4 regions of the Janibacter cremeus genome follow, and region 3 is predicted to be linked to each of the others. Evidence: predicted binding sites of a transcription regulator. Region 3 holds the regulator's gene; each other region holds the start of a gene.
The links. The regulator HrcA, encoded in region 3, represses chaperone genes, less so after heat shock. The targets are predictions, from matches to a motif close to TTNGCACTCGNNNNNNNCGAGTGCNAA.
Positions count from the first base shown of each region.

Region 1 (3,991 bases), 1.3 Mb from region 3:
CACCTGCACGGCGTGCCACTGCCGGTCGCCACGGCGCTCGACCGCGGTGCTGAGCAGGTCACCGGAGACCCGCACCCGGGCGTCGGAGGCGGCGGCCGCGCCGGGCCCGGCGGGTGTGGCGGCGCTCGCGGATCCGGTCGGCGCCGTCGCCAGCAGCGTCCCGATCAGGGACGTGGTGACGAGACTCGCGAGGGCGGTGGACAGGCGCAAGGCGCGCTCCCTGGATGTGAGACCTGGACAGGAGACACGGAGCGTGCCGGGAGGGAGCGCTCGACGTGGTCGCAGAGTATTGCGCCCGGGCCCGTCCGCACCACTTGTGGCGGGACACGGCGGGCATCATGCGCCGAACGGTCCGTGCACGTGTGGGATGATTGCGAGCGGCTCACCAGCCGCCCACTCGTGACCACACCCGGTCGCCCCGGGGCGTTTCTTGATTCTTTCGATTTCTCCGAGGTTTGTCTGCCGTGTCTGCGTCCGAGCCCACCACCACCTACGACCTCACTGCCCCGCAGTTCGTCGCCCACGAGGGCGGCAAGGTCGAGGTACGGGCGACGAAGCCGCTGGAGGGGCAGGAGGACCTCTCCCTCCTCTACACGCCCGGTGTGGCCGATGTCTGCCTGGCGATCGAGGAGGACCCCTCCCTCTCGCGCCGCTTCACCGCCCGCAACAACACCGTCGCGGTCATCACCGACGGCACCGCGGTGCTGGGCCTGGGCGACATCGGTCCGCTCGCGGCGATGCCGGTGATGGAGGGCAAGGCCGTCCTCTTCAAGCACTTCGCCGGCGTCGACGCCATCCCGGTGTGTCTGGAGTCCGGATCGGTCGAGGAGCTCGTCAACACCATCGCCCGCATGGCGCCCAGCTTCGGTGGCATCAACCTCGAGGACATCTCCGCGCCGCGCTGCTTCGACCTCGAGCGACGGCTGCGCGAGCGGCTGGACATCCCCGTCTTCCACGACGACCAGCACGGCACCGCGATCGTCGTGCTCGCCGGCCTGATCAACGCCTGCCGCGTCGTCGAGCGCACCATCGGCTCGCTGAAGGTGGTCGTCGGTGGTGCCGGCGCGGCGGGTGTCGCGGTGACCCAGCTGCTGCAGCTGGCCGGCGTCACCGACATCGTCGTGTGCGACTCCCGCGGGATCATCGGCAAGCACCGCCACGACCTGGTCACCCACAAGGAGATGCTCGCCGCGACGACGAACATCTCCGGCAAGACCGGCACGATGGCCGACGCGCTCAAGGGCGCCGACGTCTACATCGGCGTCTCCGGGGGCACCGTCCCCGAGGAGCAGATCGCGTCGATGGCCGAGGGGCCGATGATCTTCGCGCTGGCCAACCCCACGCCGGAGGTCCACCCGGACATCGCGCACAAGTACGCCTCGATCGTGGCCACGGGTCGCAGTGACTTCCCGAACCAGATCAACAACGTGCTCGCCTTCCCCGGCATCTTCCGCGGGGCCCTCGACGCCGGTGGGGTGCAGATCAGCGAGGAGATGAAGCTCGCCGCCGCGCGCGCCATCGCCGACCTCGTCGAGGAGCCCACGGCTGACCTGATCATCCCGCCGGTCTTCCAGGAGGGCGTCGCCGAGGCCGTCGCCGCCGCCGTGGCCGCCCACGCCAACTGACCCACACGGTGGTTGAGGCGCGAGCGGTGGTTGAGGTGTGAGTCCGCCCTGGCGGGCGAGCCTCGAAACCTTCGCGCAGCGAGCGAGCCTCGAAACCACCCACGCAACCACACCCCGGCCCCAAGGAGGCCCCCCTTCGATTCAGGGCGGAGGGGGGTCGTCTTGGGGCCGGGGCGTGTCGCCCAGCACCCCCCAAAACCACCTCAAAAACCCCTCACAAACCACTTGGCACTCTCAAGGCGAGAGTGCTAAATTTTTGCTGTCGGTACAGGGAAGCGCCACCCCCGCGGGGGCGGTGGGTGGCCCACATTGTTGGAGGTGACCTTTGATGATGCGCACTGATGGATTCAACGAGCTGGATGCCTTGGCCCAGGGGTTGCTGGGTGGGCGCTCGACACCGCGATCGCCGCAGTTCATGCCGGTCGACGTCTACCGCATGGAGGACCAGTACGTGGTCCACGCGGACCTGCCGGGCATGGACCCGGGCAGCATCGACGTCAACATGGGCCGTGGTGTGCTGACACTGACCGCCCACCGCACGGCGCCGCCGGAGGAGCGCGTGCAGTGGCTGACCAGTGAGCGGTTCTCGGGCAGCTACCGCCGCCAGATCACCTTCGGGGACGACATCGACCCCGACCAGGTCAAGGCGAGCTACGACAACGGGGTGCTGACGGTGACCCTGCCGCTGAATTCGCGTGCGATGCCCCGTCAGATCTCCGTCGAGAGCAAGGGGGCCGAGCCCATGGAGGTGTCTGCCTCCAGCAGCGAGCAGCAGCGGATCGACAGCTGAGGCCGAGCCCCCGAGGCAGAGCGGCCCCGCCCTGGTGGCGGGGTCGCTCTGTGTGACGACACCGGGCGAAGGACGCCGCCCGCGCCGCGCTCAGTCCTCGACCGCGCGGATCCCCTCCAGGACGGCGTCGGCGACCTCCGGTCGGCAGACCACGAGGTCGGGCAGGTAGGGGTTCTCGTTGTTGTAGAGCAGCTCCGAGCCGTCGATGCGGCTCGTGTGGAGACCGTGGGCGCGGGCCACGGCGACGGGCGCCGCGGAGTCCCACTCGTACTGGCCCCCGGCGTGCACGTACGCATCGGCGATGCCGTCGAGGACGGACATGGCCTTCACTCCGGCCGAGCCCATCTCGACGAGGTCGGCACCGAGGTGGTCGGCCAGTCGGGTGACGAACTCCGGCGGCCGGCTGCGGCTGACGGCGAGGCGAAGGGGGTTGCCCGCCGCTCCCTTCGCCGGCTCGCTCTCGGCGCTCGAGTAGGTCACGCCACGGGCCGGGCGGCCCACGGCCCCGGCGACGAGCTCGCCGCCCTGCCACAGGGCCACGTGCACCGCCCAGTCGTCCCGCTCGGCCTCGCTGAACTCGCGCGTGCCGTCGAGCGGGTCGACGATCCACACTCGCTGCGCGGACAGGCGGGCGTGGTCGTCGGCGCCCTCCTCGGACAGCACGGCGTCGTCGGGGCGGGCCGTGGCCAGCTCGGCCATGAGGAAGTCGTGGGAGACCCGGTCGCCGAGGTCCTTCAGCTCCTTCGGGTCGATGCCGGCGTGCTCCTCGCGGGTGCGCAGGAGCAGCTCGCCGGCAGCCGTGGCCAGCTCGGCGGCGAGAGTGTGGTCGTTAGTCATGGTTGCTTCCTTGTCGTTGTCTCAAGCGTTCGGCGGCGGCCTGCAGGCCTTCTTCGCGGGTGCTGGGGAAGGGGGGAAGTCCGTGCGCCCTGCGCACCGCCCCCCACGCGATGGGCCCGAGGACGAGCAGTGTCGCTCCCGCGATCCCGACCCACACCGGGGGCAGGCCGAGCATGCCCAGGCCGGTCAGCGACAGCACGATCGCGATACCGCGCCGCACGACGTTCTGCTGGACCCAGGAGGCCAGTCGGGCGCCGAGGTAGGTGCCGGGGGCGCCGCCGATGATCAGGGGGAGCAGGATGGACCAGTCGACACCCTCGTAGATGACGTGACCGATGGCTGCGGCGATGACGAGGGGGATGGCCTGCACGAGATCGGTGCCAACCAGCCGGTTGGGAGCCAGTCTGGGGTAGAGCATGAGCAGGGCGACCATGATCAGGGAGCCGGACCCGACACTGGTCAGGCCGACGAGGAGGCCGCCCAGGGCGCCGACGATAATCGTGGGGACGACGCGAAGCGTGGGGTTGTCGTCGGTGTAGGGGGTGCCTCCCTCGCTGGCGATCTGGATGTTGTGGCGCATGTTGAGCAGTGTCCGCAGGACATAGGTCCCCGCCGCCAGGAGCAGCGCGACACCGATGGCCATCTTCACGAAGGACTGCTGCTCCTCGGGCGAGCCGACCTGATTGATGAGCCACCCGCCGGCCGCCGCGGTCGGGACAGACCCCAGGATGAGCAGTCC
Region 1 covers NZ_CP115184.1:80,933-84,923, forward strand. The annotation lists gene O9K63_RS00380 (hypothetical protein) at 1-210, opposite strand, end outside; gene O9K63_RS00385 (NAD(P)-dependent malic enzyme) at 465-1,625, shown strand; gene O9K63_RS00390 (Hsp20/alpha crystallin family protein) at 1,954-2,415, shown strand; gene O9K63_RS00395 (3'(2'),5'-bisphosphate nucleotidase CysQ) at 2,506-3,252, opposite strand; gene O9K63_RS00400 (sulfite exporter TauE/SafE family protein) at 3,245-3,991, opposite strand, start outside.
Region 1: O9K63_RS00390 (Hsp20/alpha crystallin family protein) is a predicted target of HrcA. The motif match lies at 1,851-1,877, and genes of this name have one in related genera.

Region 2 (3,991 bases), 1.4 Mb from region 3:
ACCAGTGTCGGGTCCGGCTCCCTGATCATGGTCGCCCTGCTCATGCTCTACCCCAGACTGGCTCCCAACCGGCTGGTTGGCACCGATCTCGTGCAGGCCATCCCCCTCGTCATCGCCGCAGCCATCGGTCACGTCATCTACGAGGGTGTCGACTGGTCCATCCTGCTCCCCCTGATCATCGGCGGCGCCCCCGGCACCTACCTCGGCGCCCGACTGGCCTCCTGGGTCCAGCAGAACGTCGTGCGGCGCGGTATCGCGATCGTGCTGTCGCTGACCGGCCTGGGCATGCTCGGCCTGCCCCCGGTGTGGGTCGGGATCGCGGGAGCGACACTGCTCGTCCTCGGGCCCATCGCGTGGGGGGCGGTGCGCAGGGCGCACGGACTTCCCCCCTTCCCCAGCACCCGCGAAGAAGGCCTGCAGGCCGCCGCCGAACGCTTGAGACAACGACAAGGAAGCAACCATGACTAACGACCACACTCTCGCCGCCGAGCTGGCCACGGCTGCCGGCGAGCTGCTCCTGCGCACCCGCGAGGAGCACGCCGGCATCGACCCGAAGGAGCTGAAGGACCTCGGCGACCGGGTCTCCCACGACTTCCTCATGGCCGAGCTGGCCACGGCCCGCCCCGACGACGCCGTGCTGTCCGAGGAGGGCGCCGACGACCACGCCCGCCTGTCCGCGCAGCGAGTGTGGATCGTCGACCCGCTCGACGGCACGCGCGAGTTCAGCGAGGCCGAGCGGGACGACTGGGCGGTGCACGTGGCCCTGTGGCAGGGCGGCGAGCTCGTCGCCGGGGCCGTGGGCCGCCCGGCCCGTGGCGTGACCTACTCGAGCGCCGAGAGCGAGCCGGCGAAGGGAGCGGCGGGCAACCCCCTTCGCCTCGCCGTCAGCCGCAGCCGGCCGCCGGAGTTCGTCACCCGACTGGCCGACCACCTCGGTGCCGACCTCGTCGAGATGGGCTCGGCCGGAGTGAAGGCCATGTCCGTCCTCGACGGCATCGCCGATGCGTACGTGCACGCCGGGGGCCAGTACGAGTGGGACTCCGCGGCGCCCGTCGCCGTGGCCCGCGCCCACGGTCTCCACACGAGCCGCATCGACGGCTCGGAGCTGCTCTACAACAACGAGAACCCCTACCTGCCCGACCTCGTGGTCTGCCGACCGGAGGTCGCCGACGCCGTCCTGGAGGGGATCCGCGCGGTCGAGGACTGAGCGCGGCGCGGGCGGCGTCCTTCGCCCGGTGTCGTCACACAGAGCGACCCCGCCACCAGGGCGGGGCCGCTCTGCCTCGGGGGCTCGGCCTCAGCTGTCGATCCGCTGCTGCTCGCTGCTGGAGGCAGACACCTCCATGGGCTCGGCCCCCTTGCTCTCGACGGAGATCTGACGGGGCATCGCACGCGAATTCAGCGGCAGGGTCACCGTCAGCACCCCGTTGTCGTAGCTCGCCTTGACCTGGTCGGGGTCGATGTCGTCCCCGAAGGTGATCTGGCGGCGGTAGCTGCCCGAGAACCGCTCACTGGTCAGCCACTGCACGCGCTCCTCCGGCGGCGCCGTGCGGTGGGCGGTCAGTGTCAGCACACCACGGCCCATGTTGACGTCGATGCTGCCCGGGTCCATGCCCGGCAGGTCCGCGTGGACCACGTACTGGTCCTCCATGCGGTAGACGTCGACCGGCATGAACTGCGGCGATCGCGGTGTCGAGCGCCCACCCAGCAACCCCTGGGCCAAGGCATCCAGCTCGTTGAATCCATCAGTGCGCATCATCAAAGGTCACCTCCAACAATGTGGGCCACCCACCGCCCCCGCGGGGGTGGCGCTTCCCTGTACCGACAGCAAAAATTTAGCACTCTCGCCTTGAGAGTGCCAAGTGGTTTGTGAGGGGTTTTTGAGGTGGTTTTGGGGGGTGCTGGGCGACACGCCCCGGCCCCAAGACGACCCCCCTCCGCCCTGAATCGAAGGGGGGCCTCCTTGGGGCCGGGGTGTGGTTGCGTGGGTGGTTTCGAGGCTCGCTCGCTGCGCGAAGGTTTCGAGGCTCGCCCGCCAGGGCGGACTCACACCTCAACCACCGCTCGCGCCTCAACCACCGTGTGGGTCAGTTGGCGTGGGCGGCCACGGCGGCGGCGACGGCCTCGGCGACGCCCTCCTGGAAGACCGGCGGGATGATCAGGTCAGCCGTGGGCTCCTCGACGAGGTCGGCGATGGCGCGCGCGGCGGCGAGCTTCATCTCCTCGCTGATCTGCACCCCACCGGCGTCGAGGGCCCCGCGGAAGATGCCGGGGAAGGCGAGCACGTTGTTGATCTGGTTCGGGAAGTCACTGCGACCCGTGGCCACGATCGAGGCGTACTTGTGCGCGATGTCCGGGTGGACCTCCGGCGTGGGGTTGGCCAGCGCGAAGATCATCGGCCCCTCGGCCATCGACGCGATCTGCTCCTCGGGGACGGTGCCCCCGGAGACGCCGATGTAGACGTCGGCGCCCTTGAGCGCGTCGGCCATCGTGCCGGTCTTGCCGGAGATGTTCGTCGTCGCGGCGAGCATCTCCTTGTGGGTGACCAGGTCGTGGCGGTGCTTGCCGATGATCCCGCGGGAGTCGCACACGACGATGTCGGTGACGCCGGCCAGCTGCAGCAGCTGGGTCACCGCGACACCCGCCGCGCCGGCACCACCGACGACCACCTTCAGCGAGCCGATGGTGCGCTCGACGACGCGGCAGGCGTTGATCAGGCCGGCGAGCACGACGATCGCGGTGCCGTGCTGGTCGTCGTGGAAGACGGGGATGTCCAGCCGCTCGCGCAGCCGTCGCTCGAGGTCGAAGCAGCGCGGCGCGGAGATGTCCTCGAGGTTGATGCCACCGAAGCTGGGCGCCATGCGGGCGATGGTGTTGACGAGCTCCTCGACCGATCCGGACTCCAGACACACCGGGATGGCGTCGACGCCGGCGAAGTGCTTGAAGAGGACGGCCTTGCCCTCCATCACCGGCATCGCCGCGAGCGGACCGATGTCGCCCAGGCCCAGCACCGCGGTGCCGTCGGTGATGACCGCGACGGTGTTGTTGCGGGCGGTGAAGCGGCGCGAGAGGGAGGGGTCCTCCTCGATCGCCAGGCAGACATCGGCCACACCGGGCGTGTAGAGGAGGGAGAGGTCCTCCTGCCCCTCCAGCGGCTTCGTCGCCCGTACCTCGACCTTGCCGCCCTCGTGGGCGACGAACTGCGGGGCAGTGAGGTCGTAGGTGGTGGTGGGCTCGGACGCAGACACGGCAGACAAACCTCGGAGAAATCGAAAGAATCAAGAAACGCCCCGGGGCGACCGGGTGTGGTCACGAGTGGGCGGCTGGTGAGCCGCTCGCAATCATCCCACACGTGCACGGACCGTTCGGCGCATGATGCCCGCCGTGTCCCGCCACAAGTGGTGCGGACGGGCCCGGGCGCAATACTCTGCGACCACGTCGAGCGCTCCCTCCCGGCACGCTCCGTGTCTCCTGTCCAGGTCTCACATCCAGGGAGCGCGCCTTGCGCCTGTCCACCGCCCTCGCGAGTCTCGTCACCACGTCCCTGATCGGGACGCTGCTGGCGACGGCGCCGACCGGATCCGCGAGCGCCGCCACACCCGCCGGGCCCGGCGCGGCCGCCGCCTCCGACGCCCGGGTGCGGGTCTCCGGTGACCTGCTCAGCACCGCGGTCGAGCGCCGTGGCGACCGGCAGTGGCACGCCGTGCAGGTGGCCGACCGCGTGCTCCCGGTCTCCGGCGAGGCCCTGGAGACGATCACCCCCGGCAGCCGGGTCAGCCTCGACGTCGCCGTGCCGCAGCTCGTCGCCGACGCCGCCGAGGACGGGCGCACCCTGCGCATCCCCGCCCCGGTGGGCACCCCCAGCACCCACCGGCTCGACCCCGGTGACGTCGACGCGGCCTCGGACACCACCCCTTCGCCCCTCGGCTCCGACCTGGGCCGGGCCACGGCCGACGCGGCACTGGCCCCCGACGCCCCGGAGCTCGAGGTG
Region 2 covers NZ_CP115184.1:3,485,335-3,489,325, reverse strand. The annotation lists gene O9K63_RS16740 (sulfite exporter TauE/SafE family protein) at 1-468, shown strand, start outside; gene O9K63_RS16735 (3'(2'),5'-bisphosphate nucleotidase CysQ) at 461-1,207, shown strand; gene O9K63_RS16730 (Hsp20/alpha crystallin family protein) at 1,298-1,759, opposite strand; gene O9K63_RS16725 (NAD(P)-dependent malic enzyme) at 2,088-3,248, opposite strand; gene O9K63_RS16720 (hypothetical protein) at 3,503-3,991, shown strand, end outside.
Region 2: O9K63_RS16730 (Hsp20/alpha crystallin family protein) is a predicted target of HrcA. The motif match lies at 1,836-1,862, and genes of this name have one in related genera.

Region 3 (3,991 bases):
GCCCGGGTCGCCGAGGAGCTCGGCGCGCCGACGCTCCTGGTCAACAACGCCGGCATCATCCGGGACAACATGCTCTTCAAGATGCCCGTCGAGGACTGGGACGCCGTGATGGCGGTGCACCTGCGCGGAGCCTTCCTCATGACCAAGGCCTGCCAGGCGCACATGACGCAGGAGAAGTACGGCCGCATCGTCAACCTCTCCTCGACGTCGGCACTCGGCAACCGCGGCCAGGTCAACTACTCGGCGGCAAAGGCCGGCATGCAGGGCTTCACCAAGACCCTGGCCATCGAGCTGGGCAAGTTCGGCGTCACGGCCAACGCCATCGCCCCCGGGTTCATCCAGACCGACATGACCGCTGCCACCGCGGAGCGCATCGGGGTGCCCTTCGAGGACTTCCTCGCGCACGCCGCCAAGGAGACCCCGGTCCAGCGGGTCGGGCAGCCGGAGGACATCGCCGCGACGGCGTCCTTCCTGCTGTCCGAGGAGGCCGGCTTCGTCTCCGGCCAGGTCATCTACGTCGCGGGTGGCCCGCGCGACTGACCACGAACCGCAGCTGCTCAGGCTCCTGCGGCCCTGGGCTCGCAACTGCTTGGGCGCCTGCGAAGTCCGGGCCTCGCTCTTCGCAACTGCTTGGGCTCCTGCGGTTACTCGGCGGTGACGAAGTCGATCAGCTCCTCGACCCGGCCGAGCAGGGCCGGTTCGAGGTCGGCGTAGCTGCGCACGGTGCCCAGGATCTGCTTCCAGGCGCGGGCGATGTCGGCCTGGGAGTCGTGCGCCCAGCCCAGGTGCGCGCAGATCCCGCGCTTCCACTCCACGGAGCGCGGGATCTGCGGCCAGGTCGTCATGCCGAGGCGCTGCGGGCGCACCGACTGCCAGACGTCGACGTAGGGGTGGCCGACGACGAGGACGTGCTCGGGAGCCACCGCGTTGGCCTTCTCGACGATCCGGGACTCCTTCGTGCCGGGCACGAGGTGGTCGACGAGCACGCCCATCCGGCGCCCGGGACCGGGGGAGAAGTCCCTGATGACCGCGGCGAGGTCGTCGACACCGTCGAGCATCTCCACGACGACCCCCTCGATGCGCAGGTCGTGGCCCCACACCTTCTCGACGAGCTCGGCGTCGTGGCGGCCCTCGACGAAGATCCGCGACCCGCGGGCGACCCGCGCCTTCGCGTCACGTACGGCGACGGACCCGCTGGCCGTGCGCGAGGCGGCCTGCTCGGCCTGGGCCAGGGCCGCACGCTGCGCCGCCCGGGGCGCGGTGAGCGCCACGGGCCGGCCGTCCTGCAGGAAGCCCGCACCCAGCGGGAAGGCACGCACCTTGCCGCGGCGGTCCTCGAGGTGGACGACGTGGACGCCCCCGGCCTTCTCCACCGCGACCACCGCGCCGACCCAGCCGGTCTCGACGTCCTCCACGACGGTGCCGTGGGTCGCCTCGATGGGGCGCGAGGTGGGGCGGGCGAGGCGGCCGTGGGAGCGCCAGTCACCGGAGAGCACGTCATTGCCGTATCGGTCGTTCACGAGGACCGACGCTAGGCCGCGCGGGGCCTCCGCGACGGCAGGGCACGCCGGATTCCGGGGAATGCGCCGATCAGTCGTAGACTTGGCACTCAGGTGGACCGAGTGCCAAGGCGGTGCGGTCATGATGTGTCGTGAAGGAGGACTCCATGAGTGACGAGCGGCGGATGGCCGTGCTCAGCGCCATCGTGGAGGACTACGTGCAGACGTCGGAGCCCGTCGGCTCGCGGGCGCTGCTCGACCGGCACCGGCTCAACGTGTCGGCGGCGACCGTGCGCAACGACATGGCCGCACTCGAGGACGCGGGCCTCATCGTCGCCCCGCACACGTCCGCCGGCCGGATCCCCACGGATGCCGGGTACCGCCTCTTCGTCGACCGGCTGCAGGCCATCCGGCCGATGTCGCGGGGCGAGCGGGCTGCCATCACCGACTACCTCGAGGGCGCCGACGAGCTCGACGCCGTCCTGGACCGCACGGTGCGCCTGCTGTCGACGTTGACCCGCCAGGTCGCCGTCGTGCAGTACCCGTCCCTGACCCGCAGCACCGTCAAGCACATCGAGCTGGTGCCGATGAACGACACCCGGCTGATGGTGGTCGTCATCATGGGCACCGGCCGGGTCGAGCAGCGGGTCGTGCCGACCGGGGTCGACTACACCGACGGCCCCGGCCTCGATGCGTTGTCCCGGGCGCGTGCCCGGATCAACGCCGCGACCCGCGACCGGCGCCTCACCGAGGCGCTCGAGGCGCTCGGCACCCTCCACGACGAGGACACCGACACCGAGGACGCGCTCACCGCCGGTGTGCTGGCGGCGCTCGGCGATGCCCTCGCCGAGGAGCGCGAGACCAAGGTCGCCCTCGCGGGGACGGCCAACCTCGCCCGCAGCTCCAGCGACTTCCCGATGACGCTGGAGCCCGTCCTGGACGCCCTGGAGCAGCACGTCGTGCTGCTGAAGCTGCTCAGCGTCGAGGCCGGCCAGGACGAGGCGGGTGTCTCCGTGCGCATCGGCTCGGAGAACCCCGTGAGCGGCCTGCACACGACCTCGCTGGTCACCTCGGGCTATGGCTCGGGCGACGAGCAGGTCGGTACCGTCGGGGTGCTCGGCCCGACGCGCATGGACTACCCGGCGACGATGGCGCAGGTGCGCGCTGTCGCCACCTACCTCTCGCGGATCATGGACACCTGACCGGCGTCCGTCCGCACCGACAGACCAGACCCACGACCTACGAGGACGTCACGCGTGAACGACTACTACGAGGACCTCGGCGTCAGCCGCGAGGCCAGCCCAGAGGAGATCAAGCGGGCCTACCGCAAGCTCGCCCGCACCCTGCACCCGGACGTGAACCCGGGGGAGGACGCCGAGGAGAGGTTCAAGCGCGTCTCCCAGGCGTACGACGTGCTCTCCGACGAGACCAAGCGCCGCCAGTACGACATGGGCGGGGACCCCTACGGCGGGGCGCACGACGGCTTCGGCGCGGGCTTCAGCTTCAGCGACATCATGGAGCAGTTCTTCGGCGCCCAGGCCGGCGGCGGCGGCCGGGGGCCGCGCTCCCGGCGCTCGCGCGGCCAGGACGGCCTCGTCGGGCTGGAGGTCGACCTGGCGACCGCCGTCTTCGGCGGCCAGGAGGACCTGACCATCGACACCGCCACCGCGTGCGCGGCGTGCGACGGCGACGGCGCCCAGCCGGGCACCGGTCGGCGCACCTGTGACACCTGCGCCGGTCGCGGCGAGATCCAGCAGGTGCAGCGCTCCTTCCTCGGCCAGGTCATGACCAGCCGTCCGTGCCCCACCTGCCAGGGCTTCGGCGAGGTCATCCCCAGCCCGTGCCACGAGTGCTCCGGCCAGGGCCGCGTGCGCAGCCGCCGCACGATGACGGTCAAGATCCCCGCCGGCGTCGACTCCGGCACCCGCATCCACCTCTCCGGCGAAGGGGAGGTCGGTCCCGGGGGTGGGCCGGCCGGCGATCTCTTCGTCGAGCTGCGGGTCGCCGACCACGACACCTTCACCCGCCGCGGCGACGACCTGCACGCGTCCGTGCCGGTGCCGATGACGGCTGCCGCGCTCGGCGTCGACATGAGCTTCATGACCTTCGACGGGGAGCAGGAGATCACCATCAAGCGGGGCACGCAGCCGGGTGACACCATCATCCTGCCCGGTCTGGGCGTGACCCACCTGCGTCACGAGGGCCGGGGTGACCTGATCATCCACGTCGACGTGCGGACACCGACGCGGCTGGACGCCGACCAGGAGGACCTGCTGCGTCGGCTCGCGAGCGTGCGCGACGAGGAGCAGCCCGACGGCCAGCTCGACGACGTGGACGCCGGCTTCGTCGGCCGGTTGCGCTCGGCCTTCAAGCGCTGACCCGCACGCCCACCGACCGGTGACCGCACCCCTCTTCCTCGTCGACCCCGGGACCCTCGACGGGCTCGGGCCCGACGACGTCGTCGAGCTCACCGGGGCCGAGGCGCACCACGC
Region 3 covers NZ_CP115184.1:1,347,947-1,351,937, reverse strand. The annotation lists gene fabG (3-oxoacyl-ACP reductase FabG) at 1-540, shown strand, start outside; gene O9K63_RS06245 (DUF3097 domain-containing protein) at 645-1,520, opposite strand; gene hrcA (heat-inducible transcriptional repressor HrcA) at 1,667-2,701, shown strand; gene dnaJ (molecular chaperone DnaJ) at 2,756-3,877, shown strand; gene O9K63_RS06230 (16S rRNA (uracil(1498)-N(3))-methyltransferase) at 3,897-3,991, shown strand, end outside.

Region 4 (3,991 bases), 430 kb from region 3:
CGCAGCTGGACATCGGCCGCTACGTCTCCGGCAAGCTGCGCGACTGGGCCGGCTCCGGCGCGACGACCATGTCGGTCAACCTGCCCGGTGTCGCCGCCCCGCAGACCGCCGGTGACACGCGGATCCTGCACCTGCACAGGAACGTCCCCGGCGTCCTCGCCCGCGTCAACGCGATCCTCGCCGAGGGCGGCGCCAACATCGACAGCCAGCAGCTGAGCACCAAGGGCGAGTACGGCTATGCCGTCACCGACCTCGCCGGCTCGCTGCCAGCGGACACCGAGCAGCGCCTGCGCGAGCTCGAGGAGACCGTCGAGGTCCGCGTCATCGTCGCCGACTGATCGCGACCTCCCCCATCCCGTCGGTCGAGGTGGTCCCGCGCCGCCGGGCCCACCTGACCACCTCGGCCCGGCACCAGCGGGCACGACGAAGGGGGGTCGCCCACCTCGCGGTGAGCGACCCCCCTTCGAGGTGTGTCAGGAGATCAGTGGGAGTGACCGTGGCCGGCGGCCTCGGGCTCCTCCTCCTTCTTGTCCACCACGAGGGTCTCGGTGGTCAGGACCATCGACGCGATCGACGCGGCGTTGACCAGCGCGGAGCGGGTCACCTTGACCGGGTCGATGACACCGGCGCCGACGAGGTCGCCGTACTCACCGGAGGCGGCGTTGAGGCCGTTGCCCGGGGTGAGCTCCTGGACCTTCGCCACGGCGACGTAGCCCTCGAGACCGGCGTTCTCGGCGATCCAGCGCAGGGGCTCGACCGCGGCCTTGCGCACGATGCTGGCGCCGACGGCCTCATCACCCTCGAGGTCCAACCCGTCGAGGACCGACACGGCGTGGGCGAGCGCGGAGCCGCCACCGGCGATGATGCCCTCCTCGATCGCGGCACGCGTCGCGGAGATCGCGTCCTCGATGCGGTGCTTCTTCTCCTTCAGCTCCACCTCGGTGTGGGCACCGACGGAGATGACGCAGACGCCACCGGCCAGCTTCGCGAGGCGCTCCTGGAGCTTCTCGCGGTCCCAGTCGGAGTCGGTGCGCTCGATCTCGGCCTTGATCTGGGCCACGCGGCCGTTGACCTCGTCGGCGCTGCCCTGGCCGTCGATGATCGTCGTGTTGTCCTTGGTGACGACGACGCGACGGGCCTGGCCGAGGTCCTCGAGACCGACCTGGTCGAGCTTGAGACCGACCTCCTCGGCGACGACCTGGCCACCGGTGAGGATGGCCATGTCCTGCAGCATCGCCTTGCGGCGGTCACCGAAGCCGGGAGCCTTGACGGCCACGACGTTGAAGACGCCCTTGAGCTTGTTGACCACGAGGGTGGACAGCGCCTCGCCGTCGACGTCCTCGGCGATGATCATCAGCGGCTTGCCGGACTGGACGACCTTCTCCAGCACCGGGAGGATCTCCTGGATGTTGGAGATCTTGCCCTGGTTGATCAGCACGTAGGCGTCCTCGAGGACGGCCTCCATGCGCTCCGGGTCGGTGACGAAGTACGGGCTGATGTAGCCCTTGTCGAACTGCATGCCCTCGGTGAAGTCGAGAGCGGTCTCGGCGGTCGAGGACTCCTCGACGGTGATGACGCCGTCCTTGCCGACCTTGTCGAAGGCGTCGGCGATCGTCGAGCCGATGACGTGGTCCTGCGCGGAGAGGGCGGCGACCTGGGCGATCTCCTCCTTGCCCTTGAGCTCGAAGGCGTTCTCCAGCAGGCGGTCGGACACGGCCTGGACGGCCTTGTCGATCCCGCGCTTGAGGCCGGACGGGGCAGCGCCCGCCGCGACGTTGCGCAGGCCCTCGCGGACCATCGCCTGGGCGAGAACCGTGGCGGTCGTCGTGCCGTCACCGGCGACGTCGTTGGTCTTGGTCGCGACCTCCTTCGCCAGCTGCGCGCCGAGGTTCTCGTAGGAGTCCTCGAGCTCGATCTCGCGGGCGATGGTCACGCCGTCGTTGGTGATGGTCGGGGCGCCCCACGCCTTGTCGATGACGACGTTGCGGCCCCTAGGGCCGAGCGTCACCTTGACGGCGTTGGCGAGCTGGTCGACGCCACGCAGGAGGGCGTCACGGGCGGAGTCGTTGAACTCCAGTTCCTTGGCCATGGGTGTCCTTTGGTCTCAGGTGAGAAGAGGGGAAACGGCGACGCCCCGGTGGGACCCGGGAGGGCCCGCACCCGGGGCGTCAGCAGTTGCGGCCGGTGCCCGGCCGCGGGGTCTCGGGGATCGTCAGCCGACGATCGCGAGGACGTCGCGCGCGGAGAGGATGAGGTACTCCTCGCCGGCGTGCTTGACCTCGGTGCCCCCGTACTTGGAGTAGATGACACGGTCGCCGACGGAGATGTCCATCGGGACGCGCTCGTCACCGTCGTCGTTGAAGCGGCCCGGGCCGACGGCGACGACCTGACCCTCCTGCGGCTTCTCCTTGGCGGTGTCCGGGATGACGAGTCCGGACGCGGTGGTCTGCTCGGCCTCGACGGACTGGACGACGATGCGGTCCTCGAGCGGCTTGATGGAAACCGACACGCTGACTCCTTCTGTGAGGGTCGTGAATGATGAGTTGTCGTAAGTGCCGGGCCGGACGCCGTCGCGGGGATCGACCAGCCTTGGCGTTGGCACTCGCCAGTGGTGAGTGCCAAGTCCAAATCTATGCGGCCGCTGGCACTCGGTCAACCTGAGTGCCAACCGCCCATGACGGTGGTCTCGATGCGGTCACCTCCGGCCCGTCCTCCCCGCCACACCCGCGGAGAGGGGACAATGCCCCGTGTGGATCTGACGACCGTGCGCTGGCTGGCCTCCCCCGAGGGTCATGCCGCCCTGCACGACCTCCCCGAGTACCGGGAGGCCGACGCCGTGGCACAGGTGAGCGCACTGCGGGCCGAGGGTCGCAGCGCCGAGCAGGCCGCGGCGCTGATGACCCAGAAGCGCCTGCGGGCACGCGCACAGGACAAGTTCGGCGAGTTCGCGCAGGGCATGCTCTTCACCCCCGACGGGCTCGAGCAGGCCAGTCGTCTCGAGGTCGCCGCGACCCACGCCGGTCGGTACGCCGCCGCCAGCCTGGCCACCGTCCACGACCTGGGTTGCGGCATCGGCTCCGACGCGATGGCCATGAGCGCCCTGGGCGTCACCGTCCAGGCCATCGACGCCGACCCGCTGACGGCGGCCCTGGCCGACATCAACCTGCGGCCGTGGCCGGACAGCCGGGCCCGCACGGGGCTGGCCGAGGACTTCGACCCCCCGCTCGACCCCCTGCACGCCCGCGCCGGCGTCTGGCTGGACCCGGCCCGTCGCACGCCCGGCGTCGCCGACCGCTCCGGACGCACCCGCCGCGTCTTCCGGCTGGACGAGATCTCCCCGTCGTGGGACTTCGTCCTCTCCGTCGCCCGGGACGTGCCCGCGACCGGCGCCAAGCTGAGCCCCTCCCTTCCCCACGACATCCCGCCGCTCGGGACCGAGGCGCAGTGGCTCTCCTGGCAGGGCACCGTCCTGGAGTGCACCGTCTGGTGGGGACCCCTGGTCAAGGAGACCGGCCGCAGCGCCCGCGTGCTGCGCCGCGACCGTCCGCCGGTCGAGGTCGACGAGCGCAGCTGCGAGGACGACCCCCGTCGGGCCGCCGCGCTGGCCGACACCGGCCGGTGGCTCTACGAGGCCGACCGGGCCGTCGTGCGCGCCGGACTCATCGGGACCGTCACCGGCGCCGTCTCCGGTGCCGAGCTGGAGCCGGGCCTCGGGTACGTCACGAGCGACCTCGAGATCGATCTCGGGCACGCCCGCCGCTTCGAGGTGCTGGAGGCCATGCCCTTCTCGGTCAAGGCCCTGCGTGCCTGGCTGCGTGAGCACGGCATCACCGGGCTGACGATCAAGAAGCGCGGCATCCGCCTCGACGAGGACCAGCTGCGGCGCCAGCTGAAGATCGGGCGCGGCGCCGGGGACGGCGCGAGCGCCACCATCGTGCTGACCCGGGTCGCCGGCGCCCAGAGCGTGCTCGTCGTCTCCCCCTGCGACTGA
Region 4 covers NZ_CP115184.1:1,776,491-1,780,481, forward strand. The annotation lists gene serA (phosphoglycerate dehydrogenase) at 1-338, shown strand, start outside; gene groL (chaperonin GroEL) at 482-2,089, opposite strand; gene groES (co-chaperone GroES) at 2,213-2,509, opposite strand; gene O9K63_RS08280 (class I SAM-dependent methyltransferase) at 2,750-3,991, shown strand.
Region 4: groES (co-chaperone GroES) is a predicted target of HrcA. The motif match lies at 2,642-2,668, and genes of this name have one in related genera.